3 regions of the Allobosea sp. 05T438 genome follow, and region 2 is predicted to be linked to each of the others. Evidence: predicted binding sites of a transcription regulator. Region 2 holds the regulator's gene; each other region holds the start of a gene.
The links. Region 2 encodes PhoB, which activates phosphate uptake and scavenging genes when phosphate is short. Its sites were predicted from a motif close to TGTCATNNANCTGTCAT; they were not measured.
Positions count from the first base shown of each region.

Region 1: the regulator PhoB is predicted to act here: its motif matches at 1,605-1,621, upstream of AC1DIN_RS23540 (alkaline phosphatase).
Region 3: the regulator PhoB is predicted to act here: its motif matches at 1,858-1,874, upstream of ugpB (sn-glycerol-3-phosphate ABC transporter substrate-binding protein UgpB).

Region 1 covers NZ_JBFTKQ010000015.1:102,806-106,060, forward strand. The annotation lists gene AC1DIN_RS23540 (alkaline phosphatase) at 1-1,552, opposite strand, end outside; gene AC1DIN_RS23545 (Ldh family oxidoreductase) at 2,146-3,237, opposite strand.
Region 2 covers NZ_JBFTKQ010000011.1:167,062-170,316, reverse strand. The annotation lists gene pstB (phosphate ABC transporter ATP-binding protein PstB) at 1-214, shown strand, start outside; gene phoU (phosphate signaling complex protein PhoU) at 298-1,017, shown strand; gene phoB (phosphate regulon transcriptional regulator PhoB) at 1,034-1,732, shown strand; gene AC1DIN_RS20820 (DUF3175 domain-containing protein) at 2,248-2,532, opposite strand; gene AC1DIN_RS20815 (SpoIIAA family protein) at 2,549-2,935, opposite strand; gene AC1DIN_RS20810 (LysR family transcriptional regulator) at 2,990-3,255, opposite strand, start outside.
Region 3 covers NZ_JBFTKQ010000007.1:208,649-211,903, reverse strand. The annotation lists gene AC1DIN_RS16590 (methylated-DNA--[protein]-cysteine S-methyltransferase) at 1-452, shown strand, start outside; gene AC1DIN_RS16585 (fumarylacetoacetate hydrolase family protein) at 584-1,762, opposite strand; gene ugpB (sn-glycerol-3-phosphate ABC transporter substrate-binding protein UgpB) at 1,966-3,255, shown strand, end outside.

The sequences.
Region 1 (3,255 bases), on a different contig from region 2:
TCTCGTTGGCGATATTGGCCTTGCCATCAGGGCCCTTCACGGCCGGAACGCGCTCGCCATCCATGGTGGGGCGGCCGGTGTCGCAGGTGTCGGGATAGGAGCCGTAGACCACAGCGAGCCGGCGCGAGGTGTCGACATTGGTGGGATAGCCATCGGCATCGAGCGGGCCGTAGTTCGGCGGCACGGAGTCGGCGTAGACACCGAGCTTGTCGCGCAGCTGCTGGCCGGGGCGCTCGTCGTCATAGGTGCCGATGATCGAGATCGGATGGGCGTGGTCGGGTACGACGATGATCAGCGTGTCGTTGCGGTCCCCGGCGAAGTCCTTGGCGACCTTGACCGCGTTGTCGAGCATGATCGTGTCGAAGACCGAGCGCTCCCAGTCGAGCGAGTGGCTGTACTTGTCGATACGGGCGGATTCGACCATCAGCAGGAAGCCGTCGGGATTGCCCTTCAGCATGTCGATGGCGGCCTTGGTCTGCTCGACGACATCAGGCTGGTCCGGGAATTTCGAGACCGTGCCCTTCTTCGTGAGGCGCAAGTCGAAGGCGCCGTCGATATTGCCGGTGTTGTAGAGGCCGAGCAGCTTCTTCTGGCCCGCGGCGACGGCCGCGTTCATCTCGGTCTTGGTGGTGGCGAGGGTGTAGCCGGCGTCCTTGAACTTCGCGATGAAGTCCTGCTCGTCGGTGCGCTTGGAGCCCGGCGTCGCCTTCGACAGGAAGTTGGGCGAACCGCCGCCCATGATCACGTCGGGCTTCACATCGAAGAACATCTTGACGATGTCGTTGAAGTCCGAGCGGCGGCGGGTGTGGGCGACCATGGAGGCCGGGGTCGCGTCCTCGATCTCGGAATTGGTGACGACGCCGACGGCCATGCCGGTGCGGCGCTTGGCGAGCTCGGCAATGGTCTCGACCTTCGGATGGTCGAGGGTCAGGGCGTTCTTGGMGCAGTAGACGCCGAGCGCGTTGACGCAGGATTTGTGGCCGGTGGTGTAGGCATGGGCGGCATTGGCGCTGTCGGTGACGATCGAGTCGGTGCCGGAGGTCGAGATCAGCGCCATGTTGGACATGTCGTCCATGGCGAGCTCGCCGTCATATTTGCCTTCCTTCCAGCCCTTGGAGAGGATGCGGGCGGCGGTACGGTTGGCGACCGACATGCCGTCGCCGATGAACAGGATGACGTTCCTGGCGCGGCGCGGCTGGGCGGTGGCGAAGACATCCCAGTTCACGGTCGCCTTGTTGCCGCCCTGCGTGGCTTCCACCACATAGCGGCCGGCCGGCAGCGAAGCGCCGCGCAGCCACAGCGCCGAGTGCTTCTGGCCTTCCTCGCTCTGGATGAAGTTGGTCGGACGGCCGAAGATTTCGGCGGCAGGCTTGCCGTTGACGGTGACGTTCACGTCGGCGGAGGTCGGCGCGTTCGGGAATTCGACCTTGAAGTCGAACCGCGAGCCCTCGAGGATCTCGGCACGGTCGATCGGATAGACGGTCTGCGCAGCGGCGGACCCTCCCGCTACGCCCGCGGCGATGACCGCCGCCAGCCAGTGATATGCGCGCATTGTGGTTCTCCGCCAAGGCTCGTGCCTGCGGCCCCCCGCCTAAGTCCGGAATGTGACAGTTTAATCAAACTGGCGAACTGGCCGGCGCGATTTGAGGAGCCGTCGATCGCCCGGCCTCAAGGCCCGGCAGCGCCAGGGCGGGGCCTGTTTTCCATTGGCGTTGCAGACAATTTTAAGGAAAAAACGGCCCCGTTCTTAGGGGAAGCGAGTCATGCTGCCGGTTGTTCACCGAGGAGAAGGCATGGATATCTTCAGCATGTTGGGCCTGATCAGCTTCGCCGCGCTGGCTTACGCATTCAAGCTGGCGACGGAGAGCGTGACCTAAGTATCGGGCAGCCGGGTCTGGCGCGGTCGAGCGGATGCAGGTAAGGAATCATTTACCTTACGTTGCGCCAGGCCGCCAAAATGATCGACATTGCTCTCAACCTCCTCGGCATTGTTGCGTTCAGCCTGCTCGGCTACGCGATGCTCATGGCGGTCAGAGGCCCGAAGGCCGAAGCTTGAAGCGGAATGGCGCGCCAGCCGTTCGCTTTTCTTTTTCTTTTCTTGAATGGCCGGGCGACAGCCTTTGCGCCGGGAGCGCACGATCGCGATCAGTGCGGGTCGTGATTTGATCGGCCTTTGCCGTCGTCCGCGAGCGCGACGGGGATCGTGACGCCGAGGCGGCGAGCGCGGCTTTTGAGTGCCTCGAGCGTTTCCGCTCCCAGAGCGCAGAAACCGTCGAAACGGCTCCGCGCTTGCGCCGCGCGATCGCCCGGAAGCCGTACGGGGCGTCCCCCGGGAGCTGTCCGCGAGCTCCGGATCCGATCGGAAAATCCGGAAGCCGCCGCCTCGAATTCCGCAATCGGCCGCATTCCTTCGATCTGGATCGCCATGAACAGGTTCGCGCTTGCATAGGGGCGGGCGGCATCGCCGTAGAGCGGCTGCACGGCCTCGCCGATGGCGCCGGCCGACAAGCCGCCAGCCAGAAGATCGATCATGACGGCGAGCCCAAAGCCCTTGGCCCCCGCGGCAGGCAGGAGCGTACCCCGCAGCGCCTCGAATGCGTCCCGTGTCGGCTCGCCTTGTGCCGTTTGCGCCCAGCCTTCCGGAATCGGCTCGCCCTTGCTTGCGGCCAGCCTGATCTTGCCCATCGCGCCGGCGCTCATCGCGAAATCCAGCGCGATGGGCTCGCCGCCGGTCGGGACCGCGATCGCCAGCGGGTTGTTGCCGACGACGGCTTCGACACCGCCGGGCGCGGGCAGCATCGGCCGCGTATTGGCCATGACGATGCCGATCTGTCCGGTCAGCGCGATCTTCCGCGCGAAGCGGCCGGCGGCGCCGAAATGGAAGGCGTTGCGGACTGCCACCATCGCAAGGCCATGCGCGGCGGCTCGCGCCGTCGCGATCTCGCAGGCCCGCTCGGCCGTGACCTGCCCCAGCCCGTTCCCGGCATCGATCGTCAGGCGCGAGCCCAGATCCGCGACGATCTCGCCCCTCGCGCACGGATCGACGGAGCCTCCTGCGATCCGGTCCAGATACATCGGCAGATGCAGCAAGCCGTGCGAGGCCAGTCCCTCGATATCCGCGTCGACGAGAGCTTCGGCCACCAGGGCCGCATTGTCGGGCGGCGCCCCGGCCGCTTCGAGCAGCGCGACGGCGAAGCCCTTCAGGATTTCCGCAGGGTAGACATCCGAAACCGACATCGGCTCCCCTCGATGCAG
Region 2 (3,255 bases):
CTCGACCGGCAAGATCGAGGACCTGCTGGAGCAGCTGAAGAGCGACTTCACCATCGCCATCGTGACGCACAACATGCAGCAGGCTGCACGCATCTCGCAGTACACCGCCTTCATGTATCTGGGCGAGGTCATCGAGTTCGCGCCGACCAACACCATCTTCATGAACCCGGCCAAGAAGCAGACGCAGGACTACGTCACCGGCCGGTTCGGCTGAGCCGCGGCAGAGTTCTTTGTTTGTCGCATTTTCTTCGCGCGAACCGGTCCGATTTCGCTTGAAAATGCTTTGAGGATAACGCCATGACCGACCACATCGTCCGCTCCTACGATACCGATCTCGAAGGCATCCGCCGCAGTCTTGCCGAAATGGGCGGCATGGCCGAGCGCATGCTGGGCGACTCCACCGTGGCGCTGGTGCGCCGCGACACCGGCCTCGCCCAGAAGATCATCACCGCCGACCAGCGCCTCGACAACCTGCAGCGGGACGTCGAAGAGAAGGCGGTGCTGACCATTGCCCGGCGCCAGCCGCTCGCGAACGACCTGCGCGAACTGATCTCGGCGATCCGCATCGCGGCCGACATCGAACGCGTCGGCGATCTCGCCAAGAACATCGCCAAGCGCGCCGTCGCCATCGCCGGCCAGTTCCAGCCGCCGCACCGCGCCGTGGTCGGGCTCGAGCACATCAGCCGCCTCGTGCAGGCGCAACTCAAGGACGTGCTCGACGCCTACGCCGCAGGCAATGAGCAGAAGGCGCTCGAGGTCTGGCGCCGCGACGACGAGATCGATGCGCTCTACACCTCGCTGTTCCGCGAACTCCTGACCTACATGATGGAGGATCCGCGCAACATCACCTTCTGCACGCATCTCCTGTTCTGCGCGAAGAACATCGAGCGCATCGGCGACCACACCACCAACATCGCCGAGACGATCCATTACCTCATCACCGGCGACTCGCTCGACGTGAATCGGCCGAAGCTCGACACGACCAATATCGAAGTCGAGGCGGTCACGGGCAGCTGAGGCGAGGCAAGGAATCATGGCCGCACGCATCCTGATCGTCGAGGACGAGGAGCCGCTGACCCTGCTGCTGCGCTACAATCTCGAAGCCGAGGGCTTCGAGGTGGACAGCGTGGCGCGCGGGGACGATGCGGAGCTTCATCTGCGCGACCACACCCCCGATCTCGTGCTGCTCGACTGGATGCTGCCGGGCCTCTCCGGGATCGAGCTCTGCCGCCGGCTGCGGTCGCGGCGCGACACCGAGCGCGTGCCGATCATCATGCTGACCGCGCGGGGCGAGGAAACCGAGCGCGTGCGCGGGCTCGCGACCGGCGCCGACGACTATGTGGTGAAGCCCTTTTCGTTGCCGGAGCTGATCGCGCGCATCCAGGCGCTGCTGCGCCGCGCCAAGCCGGGCCATGTCGCTGGACTGCTTGCCGCCGGCGACCTCGAACTCGACCGCACCACACGGCGCGTCCGCCGCGCCGGCAGCGAGCTGCATCTCGGCCCGACCGAGTTCAGGCTGCTGGAGTTCCTGATGCAGGCGCCCGGCCGCGTCTATTCGCGCGCCCAGCTGCTCGACGCCGTCTGGGGCCGCGACGTCTATATCGACGAGCGCACCGTCGACGTCCATGTCGGCCGGCTGCGCAAGGCGATCACGCCCGCCAATACCAAGGACCCGCTGCGTACCGTGCGCGGCGCCGGCTACGCCTTCGACGAGACTTTTGCGCGCAGCTGAGCGGCGCTCCAGCTCTCCTCCTCATCGCAGCTTACGGTGAGTCTCGCCTGCTCGCTCGCGTTGACCCTGAAAGTCAGCGCGAGCCAGAGGAGGTCGCCATGAGCAAGATGCCGCCATTCCCGCCGGCCAATCGAAGCGACAACGGCCCGGGCGAGCCGGATCATGCCGGGCACGATATGCGCAGCGCCAGGTGGCGAGCGCCGGCCGGGCCAGCCCGACCAGCAGGGCAACACCCGCATCAACACGTGCAGCAGGATCGTTGAGGAGGCTGCCCCATGTCGGCCTCGACCAAGGCGCCGCAAACCATCCGAAACGGCGGCCTGTCCCATCCCATGAGAATGCGGAGAAGCCGGCGGACATCCGCAAGCTGGCTGCCGGCGACGAAACCCGGCAGCGCGCTCGCATTTCGCGCCGTGTTGGCGCGGCGGCAGCTATCGCATGATCCGGCCCGCAAGGGTGGCCGCCCCGCGAGAAGCCCCCTTCAGGACGATCCCTGAAAGGGTCCGGCGGGAGCCTCAGCCCTCTCGGTAGAAGAGGCGGCGCAAGCTGTGCTTGGCCGCTTCCAGCGTCCTGCGCCGCTCGGCCGGCAGGTTCCGGCCGGCGCGGTTGATGTAGAAAGTCAGCATCGACATCGCCGAGCGATAGGGGCTCGACTTGCGGAGCCGGCTGTGTTCAGCCGACCGCTTCAGCGAACGTGCGATCCGTCGCGGATCGCCCTGCTTGAACACCGCCTTCTCAAGATCGAGCGCGTTGCTCCGGGTGGTGATATCGGCCGACCATCTGCGTTTGTGAGCAGTCATGGCGTCCTCCTGTCGGTCAGGCGTTTGGCCCGCCCTCGATGTCACCGGCCCAGGTCAGTGCGGTCTCGTACTCCTCCGGCTTGAAGGTGCGGACGGTCACGAAGGGGATCGCTGGGTTGAGCAGGTCGACGAAGGCGGCAAGCCAGCCCCTGTCGGTGATCACCGCCTCGCGCGGGAAGCGCTGCAGCTCCCAGAGCTTGCCGAGGCTGTAGCGCGCATCCTTCCAGGCGGCAGCCAGGGTCATATCGGTGAAATCGGTGAGGTCGGCGAGGATGCCGACCTTCTCGTGTCGCGCGAGCTTCGCCTCGATATCGGCCATGATCCCATCGAGATCGTCACTGGTCAGCGTCTGCGACAGGCGGTAGGCGCCGACATGGTCCGGGGCAGGCAGAATGGTGAACATGGCTCCTCCTTGCTCCAGACAACGCGGGGCAGGAGCGGAAGTTTCGCCCGATGATCAGGCCGCTGCGGGCGCACGGGTGGCGGCGTCGAACCGGGCCGCTTCGGCGCGCAGCCAGCCGACGAATTCATCGAGGCCGGGCCGTTGCGGCCGGCCAACGGGGAGGGTGAGCCAACAGCCCGTCGCACTGGTGAAGCCGAGGCCGAGCGGGTTGATAAGCGCGCCGGAAGCCAGCTCGTCGGCGACATAGCAGCGCGGCATCAGAGCGACGCCCAGCCCAGCGACGGCGGCGCTGGTGATCACGGAATAGTAGCCGTAACGCA
Region 3 (3,255 bases), on a different contig from region 2:
GGGTTTCGAACAGCGTCGATGGCGGCAAGGTCGTCGGCGGGCGCGCCGAGGCTCTGGCCGACATGATGCGCCGCTGGCCCCATGCCGACTATCGCTACGATCCCATGCTGACGGCGCCCTATGCCGGCCGCATCTTCGAGCCCAAGGCCTGGTCGGCGGAGACGCCGCTGCGCGTCGTGCTGATCGGCACCGATTTCGAGGTCAGGGTCTGGGAGACGCTGCTGCGGATCCCGGTCGGCTGCGCGACGACCTATGGCGACGTCGCCAACCACATCGGCAAGCCGAGCGCGGCGCGGGCCGTCGGCATGGCCGTCGGCAAGAACCCGATCTCCTTCGTGGTGCCTTGCCATCGCGTCATCGGCAAGTCCGGGGCGCTCACCGGCTATCACTGGGGCCTGACGCGCAAGCGCGCCATCCTCGGCTGGGAGGCGGGCCAGGCTACGGCCGGCTGAGCCTGCTGCTACTCAACGCGTCATGCTCGTCCTTGTGGCGAGCATGACGCGTCTTGAACACAGCCTTCGACGAAGCGAAGACGTGGATGGCCGGGGCAAGCCCGACCATACGGGTCTGTCGCGGACTGCGCTCAGAGCAGCCCGCGTTTCGCCAGATGGCGCATCAGATGCGAGGCGCCGAAGGTCCAGGGCTCGCAGGCATCGGTGCGCTTCATCCGGTTGACCAGGCTGCCGAGCTCGGGCGCCGCGATGGTGACGATGTCCCCGTATTTGTGGGTGAAGCCGCCGCCCGGCGCATCGCGATCCTTGATCGGCGCGAACATGGTGCCGAGGTAGAGCGCCGCTCCGTCCGGATACTGATGGTGCGGGCCGATCATCTGCGCCGCGAGGTCGGCCGGGTCGCGGCTGATCTTGGCGATCGAGGACGAGCCCTCCAGCGTGAAGCCGTCCTCGCCCTCGACCGTCAGGGTCACTGTCGTCTTGCGGACATGATCGAGCGTGAAGCCGGCGTCGAAGAAGCGGATGAAGGGGCCGACCGCGGCCGCCGCATTGTTGTCCTTCGCCTTGCCGAGCAGCAGGGCCGAGCGGCCCTCGACATCGCGCAGGTTGACGTCGTTGCCGAGGGTGGCGCCGACGATGCGCCCATCCGAGGCGACGATCAGGACGATCTCGGGTTCCGGGTTGTTCCAGCTCGATGCCGGATGCAGGCCGGCGTCAGTGCCCGTGCCGACCGTCGACATCGCCGGGGCCTTGGTGAAGATCTCGGCATCCGGCCCGATGCCGACTTCGAGATACTGGCTCCAGGCGCCCTGCGCGATCAGCACCTCTTTGAGATGCATCGCCTCGGCCGAGCCCGGCTTCAGCTTGGAGAGGTCGTCGCCGATCAGCTTGCCGATCTCCTCGCGGATGGTCGCGGCCGCAGCCGGGTTCCCGCGCGCCTTCTCCTCGATGACGCGCTCCAGCATCGAGACCGCGAAGGTGACGCCGGCCGCCTTCACGGCCTGCAGGTCGAGCGGCGACAGCAGCCAGGGGCGCTTCGGATCGCGGCCGTCCACAGGCGTGTTGGCAAGGATCTCGGCGAGCGAGCCGAGTGCCTCGCCTTTCGTAGCGCGCAGTGCGGCCGCCGGATCGGCGCTCTCGCAGAGGTCGCGGCTGGTCGGGAAGGTGGCGGTGATGTCGACGAACTGCCCGTCGCGCAGCGTGACCACCGCCGGGCCGCCGAGATCGGGGCGCCAGACGCGGCCGGCCAGCGCGGCGGCACCGGCATCCTGCGGCAAGGTCGTTGAGACGGAAAGGGCGAGGCTCGTCATGATGCGGTCCGGAAAAGGCGAGTCAGGATGCGCAGATCAGCTGTTTATGCGTGAATGCGCAAGCCGGGCCGCGGCCATAAGTGCCTTGCAAAAACTGTCATCGTTTTGTCATTGAAATGTCGCCTGCGCTTCATGCTAGCTTGCGCACCAACGACAAGAACCGCGGCGCCCGCCCGCCCGCGGAAGGGAGACACTCCATGAGCATCAAATCGCGCATCCTGATGTCGGTCGCCGCCTTCGCGCTCGTCGGCGCTTCGCCGGCCCTTGCGCAGACCGAAATCCAGTGGTGGCACGCCCTGACGGGCGCCAACAACGACGTGGTGGTCAAGCTCGCTGAGGACTTCAACGCCTCGCAGAAGGACTACAAGGTCGTCCCGGTCTACAAGGGCTCCTATCCCGACGCGCTGAACGCCGGCATCGCCGCTTTCCGCGCCGGCCAGGCGCCGCACATCCTGCAGGTCTTCGAGGTCGGCACCGGCACGATGATGTCGGCCAAGGGCGCGATCAAGCCGGTTCACGAGGTGATGAAGGAAGCCGGCGAGAAGTTCGATCCGAACGCCTATCTCCCCGCCATCACCGGCTATTATTCGACGGCTAAGGGCGACATGCTCTCGATGCCGTTCAATTCGTCCTCGATGGTGATGTGGTACAACAAGGACGCCTTCAAGAAGGCGGGCCTCGACCCGGCGAAGCCGCCGAAGACCTGGCCCGAGACCTTCGAGGCCGCCAAGAAGCTGAAGGCTGCCGGCTACGACAAGTGCGCCGTCTCGAACGCCTGGGCGACCTGGGCCAATATCGAGCAGTTCGGCGCCTGGCACAACATCCCGCTCTCGACCAAGGTCAACGGCATGGCCGGCTTCGACGCCGTGCTGAACTTCAACAAGAGCCCGGCCTTCCTCAAGCACTGGACCAATCTGGTCGAGCTGCAGAAGGACAAGACCTACGATTATTCCGGCCGCACCAACAACGGCGAAGGCCGCTTCACCTCGGGCGAGTGCCCGATCTTCCTGACCTCCTCGGGCTTCTTCGGCAACGTCAAGGCGAATGCCAAGTTCGACTGGGGCAATGCGGCGATGCCGTATTATCCGGATGTGCAGGGTGCGCCGCAGAACTCGATCATCGGCGGCGCCTCGCTGTGGGTGATGGGCGGCAAGAAGGCGAACGAGTACAAGGGCGTCGCCAAGTTCTTCACCTTCCTCTCGGATGTCGACCGTCAGGTGAAGCTGCATACCGAGTCGGGCTATCTGCCGATCACCAAGGCCGCCTATGAGAAGGTCAAGGCGTCCGGCTTCTACAAGGACAAGCCCTATCTCGAGACGCCGATCCTCGAGCTGACCAACAAGACCCCGACCGACAACTCGAAGGGCCTGCGCTACGGCAGCCTCGTCCAGATCCGCGACATCTGGTCGGAGGAGCTGGAGGCGGCGCTGAACGGCCAGAAGTCGCCGCAGGCGGCGCTGGACGCGGCGGTCGAGCGCGGCAACCAGATGCTG